Regions from separate parts of the Staphylococcus caprae genome, predicted to be linked through region 2. Evidence: riboswitches for the same ligand, from Rfam matches in the RefSeq annotation. Region 2 holds a riboswitch; each other region holds the start of a gene.

Region 1 (3,213 bases), 990 kb from region 2:
TCTAAGATTGTTTTAGGAACATCTTTAATTTCAACTGGAATATTTAAACCGAATGTATCATCTTTTTTGTATTCGACGTCTTTTAATTGACCTGAAATCGCTTGGTTCACCATTTGACGAGTATAATGCAAGCTAATACGACGGCCTACACCGTATTTTCCGCCAGTCCAACCAGTGTTAACTAAGTAAACATCTACGTTATGTTTGTCGATAAGTTCACCGAGTAAATCAGCGTAAACTGTTGGATTTAATGGTAAGAAAGGTGCGCCGAAACAAGTTGAGAATGAAGGTTCCGGTTCAGTGACACCGCGTTCAGTACCAGCTAATTTAGATGTGAAACCACTTAAGAAATGATACATTGCTTGATCTTTGGTCAATTTAGAAATTGGAGGAATGACACCAAAGGCATCAGCAGTTAAGAAAATAATTGTATTTGGATGTGCTGCTTTAGAAGGTAGAACGATATTATCAATATGTTCAATAGGATAAGCGGCACGCGTATTTTCAGTAAATTTATTATCATCAAAATCTACCGTACCATCTTCTTTAACGACTGTATTTTCTAAAATAGTACCGTATTCAATTGCATTATAAATTTGTGGTTCTTTTTCTTTAGAGAGGTTAATGGCTTTGGCATAACATCCGCCTTCAATATTGAACACGCCATTTTTATTCCAACCGTGTTCATCATCCCCAATTAATTTACGTTCTGCATCAGCAGAGAGCGTTGTTTTACCTGTACCTGAAAGACCGAAGAATAAAGCAACATCACCTTTTTCTCCAACATTTGCTGAGCAATGCATACTCATAATATCTTGCATTGGTAATAGGTAGTTCATTACTGAGAAGATACCTTTTTTCATTTCACCAGCGTATTCAGTACCGCCGATTAAAATCACTTTATGTTTGAATGAAATGATGACAAATGTCTCTGATTTAGTCCCATCTACTTCTGGGTCTGCTTTAAAGTGTGGGGCAGAAACAATTGTGAAGTTAGGTTTGATATTCTTAGCTTCCTCTTTTGAATCTGGACGAATAAACATATTATGTGCAAATAAGTTATGCCACGCTAATTCGTTGATGACTGTTAGCTTTAAACGTGAATCTTTATCACTTCCCGCATAACCATTGAATACATAGAGTTCATCTTTCTTACCCAAATAATCTAAAACTTTATTGTAAAGTTTTAAAAATGTTTCTTCATCAATCGGTTGGTTGATGTCTCCCCAATTGACATTATCTCTATATGAAGGTTCAGTTACGATGAATTTATCTTTAGGTGAACGGCCAGTATATTTCCCCGTACTTGCGTTAACTGCACCTAATTCAGTTAATTGTCCTTCATTGTTGTTTAAAATCTTGTTGTAAAGTTGAGTTGTTGAGAGTTGAAACTGAGTTGATGGTTTTTCTAGTAAATTTTTAATTTTAATTGTTTCTGTGTATGTGTCTACTGACATACTCAATCCCTCCAAAGCAATAGTAGTTATGTAAGCCTTTACATTTAAATAGTATAACACAACACAATGATTAATCCACAGTAAATATAAGCTATAGAGCGAAATCATAAATTGACATTAAACTATGAATTCGGTAGTATTAATTTTAACGGATTCTCTTATCCTGAGTGGTGGAGGGACATGGACCCAACGAAACCCAGCAACCTCTTTTTAGTAAAGAAAGGTGCCAAACCGTTTGCAGACATATATCGTCTGAACGATAAGAGCGAATGGACGTTTAAGAGCCTTCTCTCTATCTTGATAGTGTAGAAGGCTCTTTTATTTAGCTCACACATAAAAGAGAATTTTCGTAATCAATATATAAAGGAGCAAAACATGACTTATAATAAACGATTATTTACTTCAGAATCAGTCACTGAAGGTCATCCCGATAAGATTGCAGACCAAGTATCTGATGCCATTCTTGATGAAATTCTTAAAGATGATCCTAATGCACGTGTTGCATGTGAGACAACAGTAACCACAGGTATGGCACTTATTTCTGGTGAAATTTCAACTTCTACATACGTAGATATTCCAAAAGTAGTTCGCGAAACAATAAAAAATATTGGCTACACAAGAGCTAAATATGGATACGATTACCAAACAATGGCTGTATTAACAGCAATTGATGAACAATCTCCAGATATCGCACAAGGTGTAGATAAAGCGCTAGAATATCGTAATGAAATTTCTGAAGAAGAAATAGAAGCTACTGGTGCAGGAGATCAAGGTTTGATGTTCGGTTACGCTACAAATGAGACGGATACTTACATGCCACTTCCAATCTTCTTATCACATCAACTTGCTAAACGCTTATCCGATGTACGTAAAGATGAAATTTTAAATTACTTACGTCCTGATGGTAAAGTTCAAGTAACTGTAGAATATGATGAGAATGATCAACCTAAACGCATTGATACCATCGTTGTATCTACTCAACATGCAGAAGATACAGAACTTAAACAAATTGAAGCGGATATTAAAAAACACGTCATTTATCCAACAGTATCTGAAGATCTATTAGATGAAGAAACGAAATTCTTTATTAATCCTACTGGACGATTTGTGATTGGTGGACCACAAGGTGATGCTGGTTTAACAGGACGTAAAATCATTGTTGATACGTATGGTGGTTATGCTCGCCACGGCGGCGGTTGCTTCAGTGGTAAAGATCCTACTAAAGTAGACCGTTCTGCTGCATATGCTGCAAGATACGTAGCTAAGAACATTGTAGCTGCAGAATTAGCTGATCAATGTGAGGTACAATTAGCGTATGCCATAGGTGTTGCAGAACCTGTGTCAATTTCTATTGATACGTTTGGTACAGGTAAAGTTTCAGAAGCTGAATTAGTAGAGGCAGTTAGAAATCACTTCGATTTAAGACCAGCAGGAATTATTAAAATGTTAGATTTAAAACAACCTATTTATAAACAAACTGCTGCTTATGGTCATTTTGGTCGTACAGATGTTTTACTACCATGGGAAAAGTTAGACAAAGTGAATTTACTTAAAGATGCGGTTGAAGCATAACCATTGCTTTCAATTGAGTGAAAGGAAATATCAATTAAATGTCGATAAATTGAGTGTTTTCTATTATAATGGAAGTTATTGAAATGGTTAAAGGAGCGTTGTTGTGATGAGTTTATCTTCACCGATAGTTATAGGCTTAATCGTTGCAATTGTTGTGGCAATTCTTTTCTTTATTCTCTTTTTA
Region 2 (3,213 bases):
AGTATTCGCACCCATTGACCAAGCCGCTTCGATAACTCCCTTATCAATTTCTTTGAAGGCAATTTCTACTAAGCGAGCATAAAATGGTGCTGCACCGATAATAAGTGCTGGTAAAGCGCCTGTTGGTCCACTAATCGTTCCAAGAATTACACTTGTAAACGGTATAAGTAATAAAATTAAAATGATAAATGGTATCGCTCTAAATAAGTTAACTATAAATGAAACAATTGTGTAGAAAACTCGAGCTGCTGGTGAATGACTTTTCGCAGATAAGAAAAGTAACACCCCTAAAATCAAACCAAAGATGAAAGCAAATATAGTAGAAACAACAGTCATATATAGTGTCTCTAATATTGCTTGCCATACATCTGGCCACTGAACATTAGGCATTGTAAACATTTCGTGGAATATTTCGCCATATGATTTACCCATGTTTCAACACCTCCACATTCACATGTTGTTGATGAAGATCATTCTTAAATTGTTCAAAGTTATCACTATCAATATGCGGTATTTGAATAACTAAGAAGCCTATAGAACCATCCTTTGTATTCTTGATATTAGCTTCAAGAATATTAACGTCTATATTATGTGTTTTAGTAATATATGAAACAATAGGTTCTGTCGTATTATCCCCAGTAAAGTTTAATCTCACTATGTAAGAATCACTCGCTAATGGTTCTAATTCATCTAGAGCATCTTCAAAGTCATCATTTAAATCATCCTTAACAAAACGTTTAGTAACTGCATGTTGTGGATTTTCAAATACTTCGCTAACTTTTCCTTGTTCTATGACTTTACCGTTTTCCATTACCGCGACTTCATCGCAAATGCGTCTAATCACATGCATTTCATGAGTAATTAATACGATTGTAAGGTTTTGTTGTTCCCTTACCTTAAGTAATAAGTCTAGAATTTCATCAGTTGTTTGAGGGTCTAAAGCACTCGTTGCTTCGTCACAAAGTAAAACATCAGGGTCATTTGCTAACGCTCTAGCTATACCTACTCTTTGCTTTTGTCCACCTGATAATTCTGATGGATACGCACTCTCTCTGCCTTTCAATCCTACAAGTTCTACAAGTTCAAGTGCTTTTTGCTTCGCTCTACCACTCGGTACTCCTGCAATTTCAAGTGGGAAAGTAATATTTTTTAATACGGTTCTTGACCATAATAAGTTGAAATGTTGGAAAATCATACTTACTTTTTGTCGTTTTTTACGCAACTCTGATTTGGATAATTTACTAATATTGTCACCATCAATAATGACATCTCCAGAAGTAGGCGCTTCTAGATTGTTAAACATTCTAATTAGCGTACTTTTACCTGCACCAGAGAAACCAATAACGCCAAAAATCGAGCCTGATTCAATATTTAAATCAACGTGATCAACTGCTAGAACATCTTTGTTCTTAGTATGATATCGTTTCACTATTTGGTTTAACTCAATCACGTTAATAGCCTCCTTAAATTGCTTATATAAATTAAAAAATGCTTCCTCAATCTTTAGAGAGTTGAGAAAGCATTTGTATATCTTCTTTCTCTCATCTTCTAAAGTTAAACTTTATGTGAATTGGCACCATTTCTATATCAGACGGTTGCCGGGCTTCGTAGGGCACATCCCTCCACCTCTCTCGATAAGAGTTTACGCATCATTTAATTTGTTTTAATCCTACCACCGTACTAAAGTTTCGTCAATAACTATTTTAAATTTTCTAACAAATAAGGGACTGATTGAAAAGCATAGATTCTTTTTACTTCTTGATCCTTATTCATCACCAATAAAACAGGCACTGACATAATTTCTTTTTCTTTACTAAATTCAGGATGAAAATTAAGATCCACCTTTTTAACCGGAAGCTGTAAAATATCATTCGCAATATCTAACATTCTTTCTGAAACTTTACACGTTCCACACATTGGCGTATAGCCAAATATAAGATGTTTCTCTTCATTATAATTTTCTGTTATATCTTCAAGATCAATTGAACTATTCATTAACTAGAACTAACCTTTCAGTGTTTAAATTAGGCATGAGATTCTTTTCTTTTTTCACTGAGAAACCATATCTATTCAAAACATTAGCTAAATAATTTTTCGGACATTTCGCAACTTCACAATATGTTTTATCAACATATATGTGTTCACTTTCGCTTAAATATCGTTTAAACCATTTTCTAATTTTTTCTCCTTCGTCATCAGAATCTGCAAGAACATAAACTTGTTTACCATAAAGTGATTCTATCATATCATCAATTTTATCTATACTCATGGTCCCATGTGTACAAATAATACTTACTGGCTCTGCGATAACTTGTTGCACTCTTTTCTTATCCGATTTACCTTCAACAATGATAACTTTATTCACAATAGTCATGTCAATCCACCTTCTAAGCGTCGATAGTTAACTGTCACTTAAACCATTCACAGAATTTAGAAAAACTAAACATCACAACGGGCAAACTTACATATGGTTAATGAAAACTAAACACTGATTTAAAATATAGTGTAAAAATTCTTTTATATTATAAATAAAACTCCTTGATTAAAATAATCGAGGAGTTTAACACATGCTATTCACCAATCATTTCTGAATATTGGTCTGCTGATAATAATGCATCTAATTGACTTTCGTCATTCATTTCTACTTTAACCATCCATGCTTTTTCGTATGGTGATTCATTAACGAATTCTGGGCTATCTTCTAATTCTTCGTTGATTTCTACAATTTTACCTGAGATAGGCGCGTATAATTCGGATACTGTTTTAACAGATTCTACACTACCAAAAGTATCGCCTTCATTTAATTCGTCATTTGTTTCAGGTAGTTCAACAAATACAATGTCGCCTAACTCGTTTTGAGCGTACTCTGTAATACCAATTGTTGCTACATTATCTTCTATTTTAACCCATTCATGTTCTTTAGAATATTTAAATTCGCTCGGTACTGCCACGAGAATCCCCTCCTAATTATTAATTACATTTTAATGATGCCACACTGATATAGTTCAATCAACTATTATCTAAAAGAATTAATATGATAAAATTCGTATTTATTTATGTAAAACACGATATTTGATACATTTTCATTTCTAATGTTCACTTTTTACGACGAGTGTTAAAAAATTATATCCAAGTATTTTTGTACGTTTCTTCTTTAAAACCTAAAGTGATTTTTTCTCCAGAGATAGCTAGTGGACGTTTTACCAACATTCC
Region 3 (3,213 bases), 500 kb from region 2:
CAATTCCAGAAGCATTAGTACCATTCATGGGTGGAAAAACTAAAATTGATAAACCCACAAAATAATAAACACAAAGGGTTCAATTAAAAGACAAAATCAATTTAAGTCTTATAGGCAATGACTGAATAAGTCATTGTCTTTTTTTTAATACTTTTAAAACAAAAATAGGGGAGGGGGAGCCCTTAAATAAACTCAAATTTGAGAGGTAAGTCTAAAAGAAGAAACAAAATTCTGAAATTTTATAAACGCATTCATAACAATACTTATGAGTATTAGGGTTGTCTAACCTCACACAAACTGGTGTCTTAAGATATTGAATATAAAGAATAAATATATTAGACTTACTTTACTATTTTACCGGGAAGAATGGAGGCTGAATAAATGGCGCATCTTACATTTAAGCAAGGGGTAAGAGAATGTATTCCTACATTATTTGGATACGCTGGCGTAGGTTTGTCATTTGGTATTGTCGCAGCCTCTCAAAAATTTAGTATTTTAGAAATTATTTTATTATGCCTCATTATTTATGCAGGTGCAGCGCAGTTTATCGTTTGTGCTTTATTAATTGCTGGCACGCCCATATCTGCAATTGTCCTTACAACACTTATCGTTAACTCAAGAATGTTCCTATTAAGTATGACCTTAGCACCTAACTATAAGCATTACGGCTTTTGGAATAGGGTAGGACTCGGCACATTACTCACCGATGAGACTTTCGGAGTCGCAATTACGCCCTACATTAAAGGCGAAAAGATTAATGATCGATGGCTTCATGGTCTCAATCTTACAGCTTATTTATTTTGGACCATTTCATGTGTGGCAGGCGCATTATTTGGTAAATACATCTCTAATCCCAATACGCTCGGTTTAGACTTCGCCATTACTGCAATGTTTATCTTTTTAGGGTTCTCTCAATTTGAGTCAATCAAGAAATCACGCCTTAGAATTTATATTTTATTAATTATCTGTGTGGTTGTGTTGATGCTTACATTGAGCTTAATGATGCCATCGTATGTAGCGATATTAATTGCAGCAACTGTGACGGCAGCTTTAGGGGTGGTGATAGAAAGATGAACACAGACTTACATACATTCACACTTATTATTTTATGCGGAATTGTAACGCTACTGATGCGAATTATTCCATTTATCTTAATTTCGAGAGTGCATTTACCAGAAATTGTCGTTAAGTGGCTCTCGTTCATTCCAATCACACTATTTACTGCACTTGTCATCGACGGGGTCATTCAACAACACGACAACGCATTTGGATATACACTAAATCTTCCATATATTGTCGCTATCATACCCACCGTCTTTCTCGCTATCTTCACTCGCAGTCTGACTGTAACAATTGTTGGCGGTATCATTATTATTGCTTGTTTACGCTTTTTCTTTTAATTTCTGAAAATGACAGCAAAACATTGAAGTCATAAAAGAAGTTAGATAAAATCTAATTAATTAGAAAATTTAGAAAATTAAAGTTGGAATTAACAACAGTAATATCACACAACTAAATTGATGAAATCTTATTTCGAGAAGCTGAGGGAATTGGCCCAACGATGCTTCAGCAACCGACTAGCAATAGCACGGTGCTACAACCAACGAGTATCTCGAATGATAAGTACTGAATCGCTTCTTACTTGTTCATTTGAGTAAGAAGCTTTTTTAGTAAGAGGAGGTAGCGATAAGGATGACGAATTATAAAGTAGATACGTTAGAATTAGGCACATTTACAACTGAATCTGGCGAGACAATAGACAACTTGAAACTACGTTACGAACATGTGGGATACCCAGGCCAACCACTTGCTGTCGTATGTCATGCATTAACAGGTAACCACTTAACCTATGGCACCGATGATCAACATGGATGGTGGCGCGAAATTATTGATGGTGGTTATATCCCGCTTCACGATTACCAATTTCTAACATTCAACGTTATCGGTAGTCCCTTCGGCTCAAGTTCCAAGCTCAATGACCCTAACTTTCCAGAGCACCTCACATTAAGAGATATTGTTAAAGCGATTGAGAAAGGTATTCAGGCGCTCGGTTTCAAGAGGATTAATATTCTTATAGGTGGTAGCCTCGGTGGTATGCAAGCGATGGAATTACTATATAACAATCAATTTCATGTCGATAAAGCCATTATTTTAGCTTCAACGGATAAGACGTCATCTTATAGTCGCGCATTTAATGAAATTGCACGCCAAGCCATTCACCTTGGTGGAAAGGAAGGCTTAAGTATAGCACGTCAACTCGGTTTCTTAACATATCGTTCTTCGAAAAGTTATGATCAACGATTTACACCAGAAGAAGTTGTGAGTTACCAGCAACATCAAGGCGATAAATTCAAAAATCGTTTCGACTTAAAATGCTATTTAACACTGCTGGATGTCTTAGATAGTCATAATATTGATCGAGGACGAGATGACGTAGACGAAGTGTTTCAATCATTAGAAACTAAAGTCTTAACCATGGGCTTTATAGATGATTTACTTTATCCTGATGACCAAGTCAGAGCAGTAGGGGAGAGGTTTAAATACCATCGTCATTTCTTTGTACCTGATAACGTTGGCCATGACGGCTTCCTCCTCAACTTTAATGATTGGGCACCCAATTTATACCACTTCCTAAACTTAAAACAATTTAAAAGGAAATAAATAACGACCGTCTTATTACAATAAAGGATTACAATCGCCCATTGCGATTGCATAAGTGCTACTAATTAATGCATACGCATTAATTGCTTTAAAAGGATTACAATCGTTATCACGATTGCATAAGTCATACTAACTAATGACGATGTCATTAGAAGTATGACTTTATTGTTAATTTTTGGCAAAGAGGTTAAAATAGAGGTTATAGTCAAAAAGTATGGGAGTGGCGTGTGTGTTTTCAAAAATACAACCTAAAGCAACTATTATTGCAACAATTTCATTACTTATAGTCGCTTTAGTAACACATGTATTACCTATTCTCGGCTTAATTTTATGTTTATTTGCAACGATTCCTGGCATCGTGCTATGGAACCGCTCTGTACAATCATTTGGAATTAGCGCATTAGTAACAGTTATTCTTACAACGTTATTAGGTAATACATTTGTCTTAAGTATGATGGTACTGATCTTAATTTTAAGTTTTATCATCGGTCAATTACTTAAGGAAAGAACTTCAAAAGAAAGAATTCTATATATTTCAACGGCTTCAATCAG

Evidence for each region. Region 2 has a riboswitch for S-adenosylmethionine ahead of JMUB898_RS10120 (methionine ABC transporter ATP-binding protein). Riboswitches for the same ligand answer to the same signal wherever they lie in the genome.
Region 1: another riboswitch for S-adenosylmethionine. It lies ahead of metK (methionine adenosyltransferase); the one in region 2 lies ahead of JMUB898_RS10120 (methionine ABC transporter ATP-binding protein).
Region 3: another riboswitch for S-adenosylmethionine. It lies ahead of metX (homoserine O-acetyltransferase MetX); the one in region 2 lies ahead of JMUB898_RS10120 (methionine ABC transporter ATP-binding protein).

The regions. Positions count from the first base shown of each region.
Region 1 covers NZ_AP018587.1:1,125,200-1,128,412, forward strand. The annotation lists gene pckA (phosphoenolpyruvate carboxykinase (ATP)) at 1-1,457, opposite strand, end outside; SAM riboswitch class I at 1,613-1,723, shown strand; gene metK (methionine adenosyltransferase) at 1,833-3,029, shown strand; gene JMUB898_RS05530 (nuclease-related domain-containing protein) at 3,136-3,213, shown strand, end outside.
Region 2 covers NZ_AP018587.1:2,111,376-2,114,588, forward strand. The annotation lists gene JMUB898_RS10115 (methionine ABC transporter permease) at 1-432, opposite strand, end outside; gene JMUB898_RS10120 (methionine ABC transporter ATP-binding protein) at 425-1,450, opposite strand; SAM riboswitch class I at 1,539-1,641, opposite strand; gene JMUB898_RS10125 (thioredoxin family protein) at 1,699-1,995, opposite strand; gene JMUB898_RS10130 (toprim domain-containing protein) at 1,988-2,374, opposite strand; gene gcvH (glycine cleavage system protein GcvH) at 2,571-2,951, opposite strand; gene JMUB898_RS10140 (arsenate reductase family protein) at 3,124-3,213, opposite strand, start outside.
Region 3 covers NZ_AP018587.1:14,116-17,328, forward strand. The annotation lists gene serS (serine--tRNA ligase) at 1-65, shown strand, start outside; gene JMUB898_RS00050 (AzlC family ABC transporter permease) at 382-1,074, shown strand; gene JMUB898_RS00055 (AzlD domain-containing protein) at 1,071-1,400, shown strand; SAM riboswitch class I at 1,526-1,626, shown strand; gene metX (homoserine O-acetyltransferase MetX) at 1,693-2,661, shown strand; gene JMUB898_RS00065 (YybS family protein) at 2,876-3,213, shown strand, end outside.